Regions from separate parts of the Pseudoalteromonas sp. NZS71 genome, predicted to be linked through region 2. Evidence: riboswitches for the same ligand, from Rfam matches in the RefSeq annotation. Region 2 holds a riboswitch; the other holds the start of a gene.
What was found. Region 2 has a riboswitch for lysine ahead of lysC (lysine-sensitive aspartokinase 3). Riboswitches for the same ligand answer to the same signal wherever they lie in the genome.
Positions count from the first base shown of each region.

Region 1: linked by a shared signal. The riboswitch ahead of dapA (4-hydroxy-tetrahydrodipicolinate synthase) and the one ahead of lysC (lysine-sensitive aspartokinase 3) in region 2 are both predicted to bind lysine.

Region 1 is NZ_JADYWS010000007.1:92,690-101,596, reverse strand. Features, by position in the region: gene I6E85_RS06435 (PLP-dependent decarboxylase) at 1-771, opposite strand, end outside; gene I6E85_RS06430 (2,3,4,5-tetrahydropyridine-2,6-dicarboxylate N-succinyltransferase) at 771-1,511, opposite strand; gene dapA (4-hydroxy-tetrahydrodipicolinate synthase) at 1,527-2,411, opposite strand; lysine riboswitch at 2,602-2,801, opposite strand; gene I6E85_RS06420 (DNA-3-methyladenine glycosylase I) at 2,994-3,689, shown strand; gene I6E85_RS06415 (YdiU family protein) at 3,701-5,110, shown strand; gene I6E85_RS06410 (OmpA family protein) at 5,501-6,562, shown strand; gene acnB (bifunctional aconitate hydratase 2/2-methylisocitrate dehydratase) at 6,855-8,907, shown strand, end outside.
Region 2 is NZ_JADYWS010000012.1:88,999-97,905, reverse strand. Features, by position in the region: gene I6E85_RS09920 (hypothetical protein) at 1-1,536, opposite strand, end outside; gene I6E85_RS09915 (hypothetical protein) at 1,533-2,081, opposite strand; gene I6E85_RS09910 (hypothetical protein) at 2,085-3,356, opposite strand; gene nhaD (sodium:proton antiporter NhaD) at 3,579-4,826, shown strand; lysine riboswitch at 4,928-5,100, shown strand; gene lysC (lysine-sensitive aspartokinase 3) at 5,176-6,579, shown strand; gene I6E85_RS09895 (4'-phosphopantetheinyl transferase superfamily protein) at 6,665-7,423, opposite strand; gene I6E85_RS09890 (sodium-dependent transporter) at 7,565-8,887, shown strand.

The sequences.
Region 1 (8,907 bases), on a different contig from region 2:
ACCCGCATCATTTTTAATTTTAGCGAGCGCAGCAATTAAGTCATCCCAATCAAGTGTTGCTTCATTTTGTGTATAAGGAATACCTAAACCGCCACCTAAATCGAGAATTTTAAGGCTAATATTTAAATCGCCGGCAAGTTGACTAAGTGGTGCAATCATTTGTGACCACAATTCGCTTAGCTTTTGTGTGCTAAGCATGTTTCCCCACTGAAAAATATGTAAGCCGTCAAACTTAAGTGCAGGGTAGTCGGTTACATTGAGTGCTTGCCACTCATCACAACCCAAACCAAACGGCGTAAGGCTGTCGCCGCCCAGTGGGTTTTTTTCACCCTCAGGCCAGCGTAATTGCACTCGCAGTAATACTTGTAACTGCGTATTTTGCAGCTGCGCTTGTTGGTTTAACCAACGTACTTGATTGAGGCTTTCGGCTACGAATATACGTACTCCGCGCTCAATAAAGTGTTTAATTTGTTTAGGGCTTTTTGCAGGCCCTGTGTTGAGCACGCGCTGTGAGCTAATACCTTGTGCTAGCACTTGCTCAAGCTCACCTTTACTTGCTACGTCAAAATTAAAGCCAGCGCTGTCTAAGCTTTGAATAATTTTAGACAGTGGATTTGCTTTTACCGCGTACCACAGTTTTACATCGGTTTGCGCAACTAAACGTGCAAGATGCGCGTTTAGTTGATCTAGGTCGTAAACAAAAAAAGGTGTATCAAGTTGTTGTGTAATCGTATTTACAGCGGTTTTGATAGGCGTGCTCAAAAAGCTCATTATCGTAAAACCTCTTCAAGCAATAACGATGCATCACTTTTTTCGTCGCGGTATTTAACAATTAACGCACACGACATGCTTAGGCCTTGCTCGCGCGCCCACTCGTTTGACGCAGGGCGAGAGCCTGGTATTACAATCGCGTATTCTGGGATTGGCTCGCCTTTATCTAGTTGGCGCTCGTTTACGCAGTCGTATACCGGAATAGTTGCTGATAAACGCACGCCTGGGGCAAGTACTGCACCTTTTTTAATAACTACGCCTTCAACAATAATACAGCCAGCGCCAATAAAGGCGTCGTCTTCTACAACTACTGGGCTTGCACCGATTGGCTCAAGTACACCACCAAGCTGAACTGCAGCACTTAAATGTACGTTTTTACCTACTTGTGCACACGAGCCAACTAATGCGTGGCTATCTACCATTGTGCCTTCGTCGATATATGCACCGATGTTTACATACGCTGGTGGCATAATAATCGTGCCTTTAGCCACATAAGCACCACGGCGAACACTAGAGCCACCTGGTACCATACGAACGCCATCGTCAGTACTAAATTCTTGCGGAGCTAAGTTATGTTTATCAACAAAACCACCTGCAAACTCAGTATTAGTGCCATTTTTGAAGGCATCCAAAATGCCTTGTTTTACTTCTACATTAGCTTGCCATTGGCCGCTTTCGTTTTGTGATGCTGCGCGTACTGCGCCCGATTCTAAATTATTTAATAGTTCTAACCAGCTCATTATAAAAACCTGTATTTAATGCCAAGATAAAATGGTGTTGTTTGCAGTTGTGATGCAATCGGTTTGAGTTAACTCAAGGTGTGTTAAAGGTGGACGAAGTTGCGGGCTGCTTAAGCGACCTTGCAAATGCATCAATACCTTTACGGGAATAGGGTTTGCAACAGCAAATAGGCTATTAATAGCGCTTGACCACTGGGCAAATAAATTAGGGTGTTGACCACTTAAGCTGCGTTTAACAAACTCGTGAGTTTGTGCGGGCCATGCATTTGCAGCTACCGACACCAAACCTTTTGCGCCAGCTTGAGCAAAATAAGGCATTAGCGCATCGTCGCCACTAAAAATAGCTAAATTAGGTGCAGCTTGGCGATAAGCTTCAAACTGAGCAATGCTGCCGCTCGCTTCTTTTAACGCCCATAAATTTTTATTATTTTGTAAGTTTTGAATTGTTGCCGTTGGAATGCTAACAGCACTTCGACCCGGTACGTTATAAAGCATACACGGGTGAACACTTGCATTAAGTAGGCTTTCAAACCAATGAGTTTGACCTATAGCGCCAGGCTTTGCATAAAGCGGTGAGCCAAGTAAAAAGCTATGAATTGGGAGTGTATTACAGTAGTTAACCCACTCAATTTGTTGCTTTAAGTTACTACCGCCCACAGCAACCATGAGTGGTACTGCTGGTTTTAGCTGGCATACGTGTTCAACAATGGCTTGTTGCTCTTTTAGCGTTAGTGCTAAACCTTCGCCCGTGCTGCCAAGTAGTAAAATACCGTTATGCGCTGCTTCTTGATTGCTAACCAGTTTAGTTAACGTGTTGTAGTCAACATCGCCGTGTTGATCAAATGGCGTTACGAGCGCGGTCCACAATGAGTAGTCGTTTAAATTGAAGTTGTTGATCATCTCTCACGAACTTATAATTTGTACCAACTTTATTAAAAACGTGATCATTTTAGCGATAACTAATTTAATGCAATTGGTATTATTCGAAGAGTTAAAAAGCTTTATGGAAGGAGCCGCATTAACGTCGTTCGAACTAATAATTCGAAGAGCGAATGGGCTTAAAATAATAGGGCGCACGGCCTTAATATTTAAGACCAGAAGCTCTCCACCAAACTAATAAGCTGCTTTTATAAGCAGCTATTGGTGACAGTCGCTAGGGTTCAACCTAGTCGCCCGAAATAAACACCTCGCAAAAGTGGTTACTTCTCGGCGTTAATTCCCCTCACGTATGCTCACTGGAGTTTGCGCTCCTAACATACGCTACCTGAATAACGCACCTCTTCTAGCCCTTTACACCTGTTTGTAGAGTAAAAACTTACAAACCTGTGCAATTTAAATAGGGTAATTACGGCGATTAAAGCATTTTAGCCGTCTAGGTGTCAAGCGACTAAATGCATATTCATTCATCCATAATGGGAGTGGTTACGTATTGGGTGCTTTTCTCGTACACTAGCAATATAAGTAGTGAGGTATTTAATTAGTATGGAAAAATTTAGCGATATTTATAAGCGAGCGGTAGAGCGAAAAGGCTCCGAAAAAATGCTTAAGTTATTACTTGCAAAACCGCTATCTAAAAAACAACTAAGCACGTTAAGTGACGACGATTGGCTTGAGGAATTTACTCGAAAAGTATTTCAAAGCGGCTTTTATTGGTCAGTCATTAATAATAAGTGGCCAGGCTTTAGAGAGGTTTTTTGGGATTTTAGCGTTGATAAGTTATTAATGATGCCACCTGATATGCTGGAACAAAAAGCAACGGATGAGCGAATCGTTCGTAACTATAAAAAAGTAAAAACAATTACCGAAAATGCTTACATGATCCACGAAATAGCAGGGGAACATGGCAGTTTTAGCCAGTTTGTCGCTAATTGGCCAGCAGACGATATTATTGGTTTATGGGCGTATTTAAAAAAACATGGTTCGCGTTTAGGCGGAAATACAGGACCTTATGCGCTACGAGCACTTGGTAAAGATACTTTTTTACTATCACGCGATGTAGAGAATTACTTACGTGCTCATAAAATTATAGACGGCGGCTTACAAACTAAAAAATCACTGAGTGCTGCCCAAGCTTTTTTTAATGAAATGCAAAAGCAAAGCGGCTTAAGTATGCAAGAGTTAAGTTTAATTGTTGCTTATGGCGTTGGTGACAACCGTGTTGGTATAAGTCAGCAATAATAGGAATTACCATGAAATTAGTGCCAAGATACACAGACATTACGGAAAACTTTGCGATAGAAGATTTCCCTGCAAGTGTTGCCTTTCCTCAGTTATTACTGTGGAACGAGAGCTTAGCAAAAGAGTTTAATATTAACGTTGCAGCTGATTTGCGTGCTAGCACTTTTAGCGGTAACGAAAAACAGGCGATTCCTGCAGTAGCACTTGGTTACTCTGGGCACCAATTTGGACATTTTTCACCACGTTTAGGCGATGGGCGAGCGCATTTACTGGGCGCTATTAATGATGATAAAAACCAGTTGTGGGATATTCAATTAAAAGGCTCTGGTGCTACTCCTTACTCAAGAGGGGGAGATGGGCGTTGTGCTCTTGGTCCTGCTATTCGTGAATACGTAATGAGCGAGGCAATGCATGCACTAGGCATTAAAACCACACGCTGCTTAGCGGTTGTTGGTAGTGGTGAAACGGTTTATCGTAATCCGCCACAAGCAGGCGCCATAGTGACTCGTTTAGCAACGAGCCATATTCGTGTTGGCTCGTTTCAATATTTAGCGACGCAAGGCGATGTTGAAGGACTTAAAAATTTAGCCGATTTAGCTATAGAGCGACACTACCCAGAAATAACGGATACAGGATCGCAGCGCTATTTAGCATTTTTAGGCGCTGTGATTAAAAACCAAGTTAAGCTAGTTGTGAGCTGGATGCGTGTTGGCTTTATTCACGGAGTAATGAATACCGATAATACGCTAGTAAGCGGAGAAACCATTGATTACGGCCCGTGTGCCATGATGAATAGCTTTGATTTTGATACTGTATTTAGCTCTATCGACAAACAAGGTCGGTATGCATTTGGTAATCAACCTAATATAGCTAACTGGAACTGCGCACGCTTAGCTGAGAGTTTAATACCGCTTATTAGCGATGATGACGAGCAAGCGGTTTCATTAATGACGCCATTTATTAATAGTTTTGCTGAGCAGTTTAATACTGAGTTTACGGCTATGTGGGCACAAAAACTGGGTTTAAATGAATCTAGCGATAGTAGTGGCGAGTTAATAGCAGAGTTGTTAACGCTATTAAAAGATAATCAGCTCGATTACACCAATACCTTTGATGCGCTTACTGAATCCTTAAAAGGAGAAAAAAGCGTACCTGAGTCATTAATTGAATGGAGAGCTAAGTGGGTAAGTTTAACTGACGATAATAGTTATGAAGTAATGAGAGCGGCAAATCCTCGTGTTATACCGCGTAATCATGTGATCGAAGAAATAATTGCACAATATAACGCTACTGGGTCTAGTGAGTTGCTACAGCGCTTTATAAAAATAGCCAGTAACCCGTATTCTGACAGTGAAAAATTATCAGAATTTCAGGCTGCACCGATAAATGATAATGATTACCAAACTTTTTGTGGTACTTAATACTTAACTTTGAGTATAACTACATGATTAAAAAGAGCCATTTTTTAATCAAATATGTGCATATACCTAGGGTAATGTTAATTCTGGTGGTATTATGCGCCGAATTAAAGCCAAGCAATATTTCTTTGCATTTATAAGTGCATTTAATTTAATTGCTCTTACATTCCTTGCTAAGTACTAATTTACAACAAACTACTATATTTATTTTTCAATAAAGTTTTAATTTCGCCTATAGTAAGTGGATGTGTGTTGTGACGAGGCATAGAAAAAAGTTATAAACTTTATTTTTCGTTAAGTATTGATTAACAAAGGCTCAGTTAGTCTATATAAAACTGATTGAGCTAGTATCGATTAGCTACAATTTAAAATTGTTCAAATGGGAAGAAAACAATGAAATTAAAATCACTTACAATTGCAATCGCGTTGGCTGCAACTAGCGCATCTACATTCGCTGCTGATAAAGAAGAAGGTTTCTACATTGGCGCATTTGGCGACTATTATGACGCATCTTGGAAAAACATGCGTGCTCAAGCTGGTCTTGATGTAAATGAATCAACTGGCTGGGGTGTTGAAGCCGGTTACCGTTTCAGTGATTACTGGAGCGCACGTCTTGAATATGCAGATATGGATTTTAATGCTTTTGATAAAGTTGCTGGCAACCGCAACGGTATTGATGGCGAGCGTTACGGTATTGATGCTCTTTACCATTTAAATGGCGGTCCTTTCTACGGTCTTTTCGGTATTAAAGAAATAGACGTAGTAGATGACAATACATTCTTAAATGCAGGTGTTGGTTACCAACATTTCATTACAGATGGCTTATTTGTAAATGCTGAAACAGCTGTATACCAAGGTCTTGACCGTGGTTACACAGATGTAGGCGCTAAAATTGGTATTAACTACTTATTTGGCCAAAATTCAGCTCCTGTAGAGCCAGTTAAACCAGCTCCAGAGCCTAAGGTAATTGAAGTAGCTGTAGCTCCTACAGATAGCGACAACGACAACATTTCTGATGCAGATGATAAGTGTGCTAACACACCTATGACTGATGCAGTTGATGGCACTGGTTGTACTTTATATGAAGATAAAGAAGTGACTGTAAGCTTATTAGTGACTTTCCCTAACAATGCTTCAGCAGTATCTACTCAGTACTTAAACGATATTGAAAAAGTATCTGCATTCTTAAAAGATTACCCAGATACAACAGTACTTTTAGAAGGTCACACTTCTTCTGTAGGTAAAGCAACTTACAACAAATGGTTATCGAAAAAACGTGCTGATGCAGTAGCTAAGCAATTAGTTTCTGATGGCATTGCTAAAGACCGTATTACTACAGTTGGTTTAGGTGAAGAGCGTCTTAAAAATGATGCAAACACTAAAGCTGCAAACGCAGAAAACCGTCGTGTAGAAGCGCATATCAAAACTATCAAAAACGTTAAAGTTTTACGTTAATTAAATAGTTTGTAATAAAAACCCAGCCAAGTGCTGGGTTTTTTTATGGCTGTAATAAATTAATATTGTTTAATGGTAATGATTCTTACTTAACAAGTATTCATGAAAATAGTTTTTACTACAACCACTATTCATAGTATTTATAATCGGTATAATCAGTTGCGTAACTGGATGGATTTTCATCTATCCATAAAAGCTTTATAATTACGCGTTAGAATACTATAAGTATTGGGTAACTTATTTGCGCTTGAAGCGCTACCGGATACTTTCACGTCACCAAGAGGGCAATATTGTGCTACAAGAATATCGTAAACACGTAGAAGAACGTGCCGCGTTAGGTATCGTACCAGCGCCATTAGATGCTCAGCAAACAGCTGATCTTATTGAATTAATTAAAACTCCACCGGCTGGTGAAGAAGAGTTCATTTTAGATTTATTAGTTCACCGCATTCCTGCAGGCGTGGATGATGCTGCTTATATTAAAGCAGGATTTTTAGCGGCAGTTGCTAAAGGTGAAGCAAATTCTCCACTTATTTCTAAAGAAAAAGCAGCAGAACTGTTAGGTACAATGTTAGGTGGTTACAATATCGCACCTATGATTGACCTACTTGATGATGAAACGCTTGCGCCGATCGTAGTAAAAGGCCTTTCAAACACATTACTTATGTTTGATGCGTTCTACGATGTAGAAGAAAAAGCAAAAGCAGGTAACACATTTGCTAAGCAAATTATTGAGTCTTGGGCAAGTGCAGAATGGTTTACTAATAAACCAGCTGTTGCTGAAAAGATCTCAGTAACTGTATTTAAAGTAACTGGCGAAACCAATACTGATGACTTGTCTCCTGCACCAGATGCATGGTCTCGTCCAGATATCCCACTGCATGCTTTAGCAATGCTAAAAATTGAACGTGACGGTATCACACCTGATAAAGCGGGCGAAGTAGGTCCAATTACTCAGCTTGAAGAATTAAAAACCAAAGGTTTACCACTTGCATACGTAGGTGACGTTGTTGGTACGGGTTCTTCTCGTAAATCTGCAACTAACTCTGTACTTTGGTTTATGGGCGATGATATCCCGTTCGTACCAAACAAGCGTGTTGGCGGTGTATGTTTAGGTAATAAAATTGCTCCAATCTTCTTCAACACAATGGAAGATTCAGGCGCATTACCAATCGAATTAAATGTTGATGAACTCAACATGGGCGAACAAATCGACATCTACCCATATGAAGGTGTTGTTAAGCAACATGGTACTGATAAAGTGATTTCTACTTTTGAGCTTAAATCTGATGTGATTTTAGATGAAGTTCGTGCTGGTGGTCGTATTCCACTAATCATCGGTCGTGGTTTAACTGATAAAGCGCGTACATCTCTTGGCTTAGGCGCAACTGATACATTTAAAGTACCAACAGCAACAGAAGTTTCTGATAAAGGCTTCACACTAGCGCAAAAAATGGTTGGTAAAGCATGTAACGTTGCAGGTATTCGCCCAGGTCAGTACTGTGAGCCTAAAATGACAACTGTTGGTTCGCAAGATACAACAGGTCCTATGACACGTGATGAACTTAAAGATCTAGCATGTTTAGGTTTCTCTGCAGATTTAACAATGCAGTCATTCTGTCATACATCAGCTTATCCTAAGCCTATCGATGTAAGCACTCACCATACGCTTCCTGATTTCATCATGAACCGTGGCGGTGTTTCACTTCGTCCAGGTGATGGTATTATTCACTCATGGTTAAACCGTATGTTATTACCAGATACCGTAGGTACTGGTGGTGATTCACATACACGTTTCCCATTAGGTATTTCATTCCCAGCAGGTTCGGGTGCAGTAGCATTCGCAGCAGCAACTGGTGTTATGCCACTTGATATGCCTGAATCTATTTTGGTTCGTTTTAAAGGCGAAATGCAACCAGGCATCACTTTACGTGACCTTGTTCATGCAATCCCTTACTACGGTATCAAACAAGGTTTATTAACAGTTGAGAAAAAAGGTAAAATTAACGAATTCTCTGGTCGCGTACTAGAAATTGAAGGCGTTGAGCACCTAACTGTTGAGCAAGCGTTTGAATTATCAGATGCATCTGCAGAGCGTTCGGCAGCAGGTTGTACTGTTAAGTTATCTAAAGAGTCTATCTCTGAATACCTAGAATCAAACATTGTTATGCTTAAGTGGATGATTTCTGAAGGTTACGGCGATGTACGTACGATTGAACGTCGTATTACTGCAATGCAAGATTGGTTAGCTAACCCAGAACTAATGGAAGCTGACGCTGATGCAGAGTACAAGCATATCGTTGAAATTGATTTAGCTGAGATTAAAGAGCCAGTTCTTTGTGCTC
Region 2 (8,907 bases):
TTGCTTGTCGGCAACGTTTGCAGCAACGTCGCGTTGTTGTTTAAATTCTTTAAGTGAATGCTCAAGTGCACTGAGCTGAGCGGTTAATTGCTCTTTGTTTTCGCCGCTTTGCATTTGCACAGGCGAGAGCTTTTTAAGCTTAATGCTCGCACCTGGCAGCGTTAATACGCCGCCTTTAACGTTTTCGCTAAGTAGCGATAAAAACTCACCAAACGCGTCTTCATCATCAATGGTTATATCGCCATTAGTGGTGGTTGCAAACGAGAGAATATCGGGGTTTAAAATGCGCGATATTTCCTCTACTTCTTTTAACGAGAGGTCTTCGCGCATGCGGGTAAACAAATTAAACTCAAGGTTTTTAAGTTGCAGCTTTAAGCTCTTAATTTGTTTTTGTGTTTCGCTAATGCGATAGTCAAGCGTATGTAGGCTTTGCCCTTGTGCGCTGGTTATAGAGTGTGAAAGCGACTCGTAATCTTGTTTTAATTGAGTCAGGCTGGTTTTAAGGGTGGCTTTATTTACCAGTTCAAACTCGCTTTTAAGCGCATCGTAATCTAAAAACCACTGCTCAATTTGAGTTTGTCGGCGCTCTATGTCGCGCGATTGTTGTACGTATAGGCTTTGCTTTTGCTCAAACTCGTGTTTTTCGTGCTCTATATCTTCAAGCGCTATACCCAGCTCATTAAGTTGCGACTCTTGATAGGTATCAAAATCAATCAGTGCTTGGTCAATTTTAGGTGCATACGCCGCTAATTTACCTTTAAGCACGGTTTGGTTTTCAAGCATTGATTCAAGCGCGGCTATTGGCTCTTGCATTGACTCAAGGGCTTTTAGTTCGCGTTTTGAGCGGTTTACTTTATCAAACGAGCGACGCCATACTTCATAAAAGTCGACCTTAGAGTTCGACATATGGCGTTCAAACACGCGTAGCATAAAGCGTTTTACGTCGCTTGCGCCTAATTTGTGTAAGTTAAGAATACGTCTAAATATTTCTTTATAAATAGAAGAGTCTTGCACATTATTTAGCGGGATCATTTTTAAGTTTATGTCGCCGTCAAAAGGCGTTGCGCCGCCAGTCAATAGCGCGTTTAGCTCTTGTGCTTTTAACTCAATAGGGTTGTAGTTAAGCGATTTTAAATGGTTGAACAGCTTGGTAAATTTAATAATAGTTTTACCTTGCGTGTACTGCTCTAAATCAAGCTTTCCTTGGTAACAAAAGTACTGATGCGCGTAACCGGCAATTTTACCAAGCCCTGCCACGCCAATAACTACCGAGCCATGAGGCAAGTTAGCTTCTAGTAAAATGTACGACTGATCGGATGAAAAATAAAACTTTCGGGTTTCATCTAAATCGTGTCCGTCCCATTCTGTTAAGCGTAAATCGTTAATAAGCGGGAACTGCAGGGCGTTAATAACCGAGCTTTTACCTGTGTTATTGGGCGCGCAAATAGAGCTGCTTTTATCAAGCGGGATCACACATTTTGCATAGCCTGCGGTGTTAAGTAGGGCGAGTTTACTTAGTCCGTATAGATTTTTCATTCCTCGTCCTCTGTAATGTAGGTTTCTTCGTTTACTTCCATGAGTGCATCTATGTAGCGGTGAATTGGCGCTTGTAGCATAAAGCCGCTTTCTACTTCACGGGCTAAACCTAAGCGTACCATGCGCAGGTATACGTCTTTGCGCAAATCAGATCCTGAAAATATCTCAAGCTGATCAAACAAATGTTTGTTAATTTGTACCAGCGTTTGCATAAGCTCTAAATCGTTTACGTCGTCAAACAATGCGCGCATTGGATCTTTACCCGTATTGGCGTAGTGCTCAATTAAAATGTAAATGGTGAGTGCGATAGCGCGAGATATTTTGCCCATATTGGGTGTGCTTTCGTCGCTACCAAAGTAATAAAAGCCACGGCTGTCGCGTTTTAAATCGTTACCTAGGGCGGTAAATAGGGCGGTGTAGTCTTCTATGTGTTGGTCAAGCTCTTGCCACATTACGTTGTCTTGCTCGCAAATGTGATAACCCGCTACTAATTTTTTATTTATGGCTTGTAGATGGGTTAGCTCGTCTAAGTTTATGTGTGTCATGGTTTATTTACCTGCCTTTGAATCTGGCTGAGGCTCTGAATTAAATGGATATAAAGAAAAGTGCTGACCGGCAATTTTTACGCGGGCTTTTTCATCGCTTTGAATTATTTTAATATCGCTGTCGCTGACTAATTTTTGATACAAAAATAGCATTTCGTCGGCATCGAGATTTGGGTAGCTTTCGTCTAAAAATTGCAGCAAGGGCTGCGGCTTTTTGCGTTTTTTATTAAAGCGCTTAGCAAAGCTGATTTTAACATCGTTGTAGTCAGGAATATTAGGCGTAACAAATGCAGGCACGTCTTGTTGATCGGGCAATTGGTACTCTTCGTGTTCAAATTCAACCAAGCTTGCCATGTAAGCCACAATATGGCGTTGCTGACCAAGCGAATATCGCTGCGCGTCGCTCACAAAATGTGGCTGTACAGCACTTAGCATGTTGTCTACGCCATTTTTGCGCACAAGCCCAAGTACTTTGGCTGCTTGGCGAGTAATTAAGTTATTACGGCGTAACTCTTCGCGTAGCGGCATAAGCATGTCGGCACTTTTACGTAAGCTTTCTCGACCCACTAAATGCATTTCGAGTATACGGGTACGTAATTGCTCCAGCATGCGTTTGTCGTTGTACGCTTTACCTGAGCGCTCAATGTGCAGTATTTGCTTACTTATTTGCTCTTCAATGAGGGTAAAACATGCATGAAATTCACCGCGAATATCAACCATTTCAAGCATTGGCTCTATGTATTCGTCAAACGCTTCTATTACCGCTTTATAACGCTTTTGCAGCGATTGCACCGCATTATTAGATTTAGCTTGTTCAACAATATTTAAAATAGCGTTTTCGTTGTGTGCGTATAGCTTCATTATTTTACGCACCCGATCATCCATAATGCGGCTGTAGCGGCGTAAATCGTCAAAGTCTTCTATTTCGCCAGCGTTATCTAGGCGGTTACCTAAACGTGCGAGGTCGTCGACTAATACGCTAATTTCTTGCGCTAAGCCTAAATGCTCTTCTTGCAGTAAAAACGTAGCAAAATCGGCAATGGCACGATTTATTTCAAGCTGAGAAGATTTAGCCAGTGGAATTAAAATATCTTGGTTTAACAAGCGATTTGTTTCTTTATAAATGCGTTCGTTTGACCACGTAGGCTGCTTTTGCTTAATCGCGTTTTGTACGTCTTTTAGGCTAAAGTCAGCCATTTTAAAACGTTTAAATAATAGCTCTAATACACCCCAATGTTCGGTTATGGTGTTTAGCAGCTTTTTAGCTGGGATCATAAGAGGTTACAACATCCTAGTATTTTATTATTGAGTTCTTTTAGAAGACTCATTATTACGTATTTTTAATTAACCTTGTCTGTATATAGTATTCGTTTTTAAGACCATTTAATAATAGTTTTTGCATAGAGGCAGTGCTAAAATTCGCGCCGAAAATAGGCACATGAAATGGAATGTTATTTGTGTGTTCTTTAAAACTATATCAAAGGTTGTTTAACTACCATGGTTTCCTCGATTATTCTAACCCTGATAGCGATTGCATTTTTACTGATCGTTATAGAAGATATAATCCATGTCAATAAAGCTAAAACCACGCTGTTTTTTGGTACGCTTTGCTGGATTCTTCTTTTTATATACCCTCTACACGGGCAAAGCCCCGATACGATTCAACACCTTTTAAATGAAAATATTTTAGAAATTGCCTCATTATGGCTGTTTTTAATGGCTGCAATGACCTTTGTAGCGTATTTAAATTCAAAGGGGTTTATAGAAAATATTGTGCATCGTGTTATGCCAAAAAGTATTAGCGAAAAAAAGCTCATGTTTTTGGTGGGTGGTTTTGCATTTTTGTTTTCGTCGATTTCAGACAACGTAACAGCTACGCTTATATCGCTTGCGGTTGTTATGTCGTTAAAACTTGAACCTAAAAAGCTCATTAAATACGCCACGCTTATTGTATTTGGTGTTAACTCAGGTGGGGTATCGCTAATAACAGGTGACGTAACCACACTAATGATATTTTTAGATGGCAAAGTAACCATTGCTCATTTATTACTACTTATAGCGCCAGCTCTTGCAAGCGTTATGCTGCTAGCTGCGTTACTGTCTATCGGTATGAAAGGGCGTGTTGAGTTTGCTGGTGCAGGTAAAACCCGCATTGAAAAAACCGACATTACCATCGCCGTTATATTTTTATCTACCGTAGTGAGCACACTTATGCTGAGTGTAGTTTACAGCGTACCGCCTTTATTAACCTTCTTGTTTGGCTTATCAGTGATGTTTTTAGTCGCGCAATTTTTAATGCGCAAAAAAGACATTAACAAAGACATAATCGATTTTGTTCGCGATATAGAATACGACACATTATTGTTTTTTGTAGGTGTACTTTTACTTGTAGGCGCACTTAAAGAAATTGGTATGTTGAGTAAATTTACCGACCTATACACGGTAATGGCACCTGAGTACGCAAACTACTTAATGGGCATATTATCAGCAGGGGTCGATAACGTACCGCTTACCGCTGCATTATTAAAAGCCGATATAGTAATGAGCCAACAACACTGGTTGTCGTTTACTTATGCAACGGGCGTGGGCGGTTCAATGCTTATCATTGGGTCTGCTGCGGGCATTATTGCCATGAGTAAAGTTAAAGCGCTTACCTTTATGAGTTACTTGCGTTTATCGCTGCATTTATTAATTTGTTACACGGTTGGATATGCGGGCTCGTATTACATGGGCAGTTTTATTTAACTCATAAATTATTAAATGCTTGACAGCTAGACGTCTAAACGATAACTTTCAAAGCCCCGCTACTTAGTGGGGTTTTGTTTTATTAGCCACTGGTTAATAAAGCATTCAGAAGAGGTGCGATACTTAGGTACTTAATGTTAGGCGACGAAAGCCGATGATCATTAAGGAGGGAAGTACTCGCCGAGGAAAATAATGGTACGTCGTCATTATTTTTCGGTTTATGGGGCTGAATCCTCAAAACTGTCACCAATATAGGTGGAGAGCTTCTGGCAGTGGACTTATCTTCAAGCATTCCTTTGCCAAGTTCTTCTTGTTTTATTGCGATTTGGATATCGCGAAAGGAGACTAAATGACTACCCAATCAGCGCCACAAACAGTGCCTCAAACAGAGTTAAGCGCAAAATCAGATTACATCGTTGCCAAATTTGGCGGAACCAGTGTTGCCAACTTTGAAGCGATGAGTCGCTGTAGCGAAATTATTGTTGCAGATAAAAGTGTACGTATTGTTGCCGTGAGCGCTAGTGCCGGCGTAACTAACCACTTAGTTGCACTGTGCAAACCAAGTATTACCTCAAGTGAGCGCCAAGAGCATATAAACGGCGTGCTTGCTATTCAACAAACTATTTTAGATGAGTTATCGCTAGATGCCGATTTAGCGGTTGGCTTTAACGAAACCCTAAAAGCATTTCAAACATTGGCTCAAGAGCCACTAACAACCGATCAGCAACACGACGAGCTACTTAGCTTTGGTGAGCGTTTATCGTCGTATTTGTTTGCTCAGGTACTGCGTTTACAAGGTTTAAACGCCGATCGCTTTGATGTGCGCAAGGTGCTTAAAACCGACAGCCAATTTGGTAAAGCAACGCCTAATGTTGCAGCCACAGCGCAAGCTGCTAAAGAACATTTAATCCCGTTATTAGACGCTCAAGTAATTGTGACTCAGGGCTTTATTGGCAGTGACGAATACGGCCAAACCACAACGCTTGGACGTGGTGGTTCTGACTATAGCGCTGCATTATTAGCTGAAGCAATTAACGCTAAAAGCGTGCATATTTGGACCGACGTAGTGGGTATTTTTAGCACCGACCCGCGTTTGTGCGCAAAAGCGACGCCAATTGCACGTTTAAGTTTTGACGAAGCCGCTGAAATGGCAACCTTTGGCGCAAAAGTATTGCACCCAGCAACTATTTTACCAGCGAGCCGTAGCCACATTAATGTATTTGTAGGCTCTAGCCGCGAGCCAGAGCGTGGCGGTACATGGATTGAGCGCGAAAAATCGCAGCAACCAGGTATACGCGCAGTAACGCAACGTAAAAACCAAATATTGCTTACGCTTAAAAGCCCAGAAATGCTCCTAGCAAGCGGCTTTTTAGCACGCGTATTTACACTATTAAGTGAATACAATATATCGGTAGATTTGGTAACCACATCAGAAATTAGCGTAGCTATAACCCTTGATAACGCGCAAAACGCCTCGCGTCCAGAGCTTGATCAAGAATGCCTAGATAAGCTTGCAGAGTTTTGCCATGTTTCGGTAGAAAACAACCTAACACTGGTGGCACTTATTGGCTCTGAGATTCAATTACGCCAACACGAAATGAACTTAATGAGTGTACTAAAAGACTTTAACATTCGATTAATTTGTCACGGTGCAAGTAAGCACAACTTGTGCTTTTTAGTAGAGCAAACTGAGTCAGATAACATAGTACAGTCTATTCATAGCCGTTTATTAGAAAATGATTTTGCTGCGTAAGTAATCGTTATTCAGGAAAATCACCTAGTAAAGTTACCTAGTAAAGTTACCTAGTAAAATTAACTAGTAAAGTCACTTAATAAAGTTACTTAACAAAGTCATTTAATAAAAAGCATCGCCAGTCGATGCTTTTTTTATGCACCACACTCACATCAAAACAAACATTGCTGTTACTACTATCAACTACAGTAACGTTATTACTGCTAGCACTCAGCTTTGCACTATGTAATTCGTCAAACACATTAGGGCTAAGTAATTTTGCAATAGGGCGGCTGGTGGCTTTAGCAAGTGACTCTTTTAATGTCCAAATTCTAAAAAACGTATCTGCTTGGGCTTCGGTATTAGTGGGCTTGGTGATAAGTGTAATTTCATCATTATGGTAAAAATGCTTAGCGAGCTTTTCAAACGGGCGCTTTAGGCTTACTTTTTCAATATCAAAACCAAACTCACTTTTATCAAGATTTAGCGCGACCCCAACTAAACCATGCGAGTGCGAAATACAGGTATTAATAACATCACCACTCACATGTATTTGCAGCTTTGAGCTTGCCTCGTCAAATTCGGTACTCATTTTATTAAGGGCTACGTGCGCATGTTGCGGCTGCGTTACTTTAATAAGGTGTTTTAACAATAACCGCGTAGCTAAATACTCTTGCTTAGCTGGCGGGCTTTTACGGCGGTTTATAATAGTTAATTCAAATGGGCTTAAGCAATCGGGCAAATTAAAGTCACTAAGCTCAAGTGTTTTAGCATTAAATAATAAAATACTGTTACTCGCTAAAGACAAGTTTGCCAATTGAGTTGAAGTAATACTCAAGGCATTTTTAAAATAGTGTTCAGTCATAAAAGCCCTAAAGCAAAAGAAGTCGCTGATATTGTGAGCGGTTAACGCCACTAACAAAGGCTGGGTACAATTTTATTACTCAGCTGGCATGAAATATGGTTTAATTCACAATAATCAAAATAATAACAGATTTGTAGATGTATGGCACAAGTGCGTGATGGGTTTCAAAGCCGACTTGGTTTTGTTTTAGCCGCTGCTGGCGCAGCAGTGGGTTTGGGTAATATTTGGGGTTTTCCTACGCAAGCGGCCAACCATGGTGGCGGTGCATTTTTACTGGTTTACTTTATTGTTATATTTTTACTTGCGCTTCCTGCGCTGTATACAGAACTTTATTTAGGTCACAAAGCACAAGCTAACCCTGTAAAAGCATTGGGCGATGCATGGCAAAACACTAGCCGTAAAGTAGGCGCAGCAGCAGGTTACATAGGCCTTGCGGGCGCAGTTGTTATGCTAAGTTTTTATTCAATAGTGGCAGGATGGATGCTTTCGTACGCTATTGAACCCATAACAACCTTTTTAGGTTTCACAGGCGCAAGCGAATTTTTACATAGCGACTCAGTGCTGCGTAATTTTGTATTTACGCCGCTTATGCTTATTTTAACAGCCAGTATTATTTTAAAAGGGGTTAAATCGGGAATCGAAACCTGGTCGCGCCGTTTAATGCCACTGTTACTTGTGCTGCTAGTTGGTTTAATTGCCTACATTGCAACACTCGATGGAGCAAGCGAAGGCTTTGCCGCGTATTTAATTCCTGATTTTAGCCAAATACTCGACCCTAATTTAATTATTGCTGCAATGGGGCAAGCGTTCTTTTCGCTCTCACTAGGTGTGGGTTGTATGATGATTTACGGCTCGTATTTACAGCCAGATGCTAATTTACCAAAGCTCACCGCAGGTGTTGCTTTACTCGATACCAGTGTCGCATTTTTAGCGGGCTTACTTATTATTCCTGCTATTTATGTGGCGCAGCACAACGGTGTAGAGGTATTTAGTGGCGGTAAACTGATTGGCGAAGGGCAACTTATTTTTGCTATTTTACCTGAGCTATTTAGCACCATGGGCGAAATTGGCTTATTAGTTGGTTTATTGTTTTTTGTATTAATGTCTATTGCATCGGTTACGTCAACAATATCGACGACTGAAATTCCGGTAGCGTTTTTAGTCGAAAACCACAACGTTAGCCGCACCAAAGCAACCTGGGCCGTTAGCGGCGTTGTACTTGTGTGTGCAAGCGCAATTATACTAAATTTTGATTGGTTATTTGGCTTAGTTATTATGCTATTTACTCAATACCAATTACCGCTTATGGGTTTATTTTACTTTATTACAGTAGGGTGGATGTGGCAGCGTGGTAATAAATTACATCAAGCAACAACAGGCGTACATTACTGGTTTGCTCAGTATATTCGTTTTGTTTGCCCAATATTAATGACCTTGGTATTTGCAAACGTTGCCTTTGGTTAATTTTATCTAAGCCCTAAAAT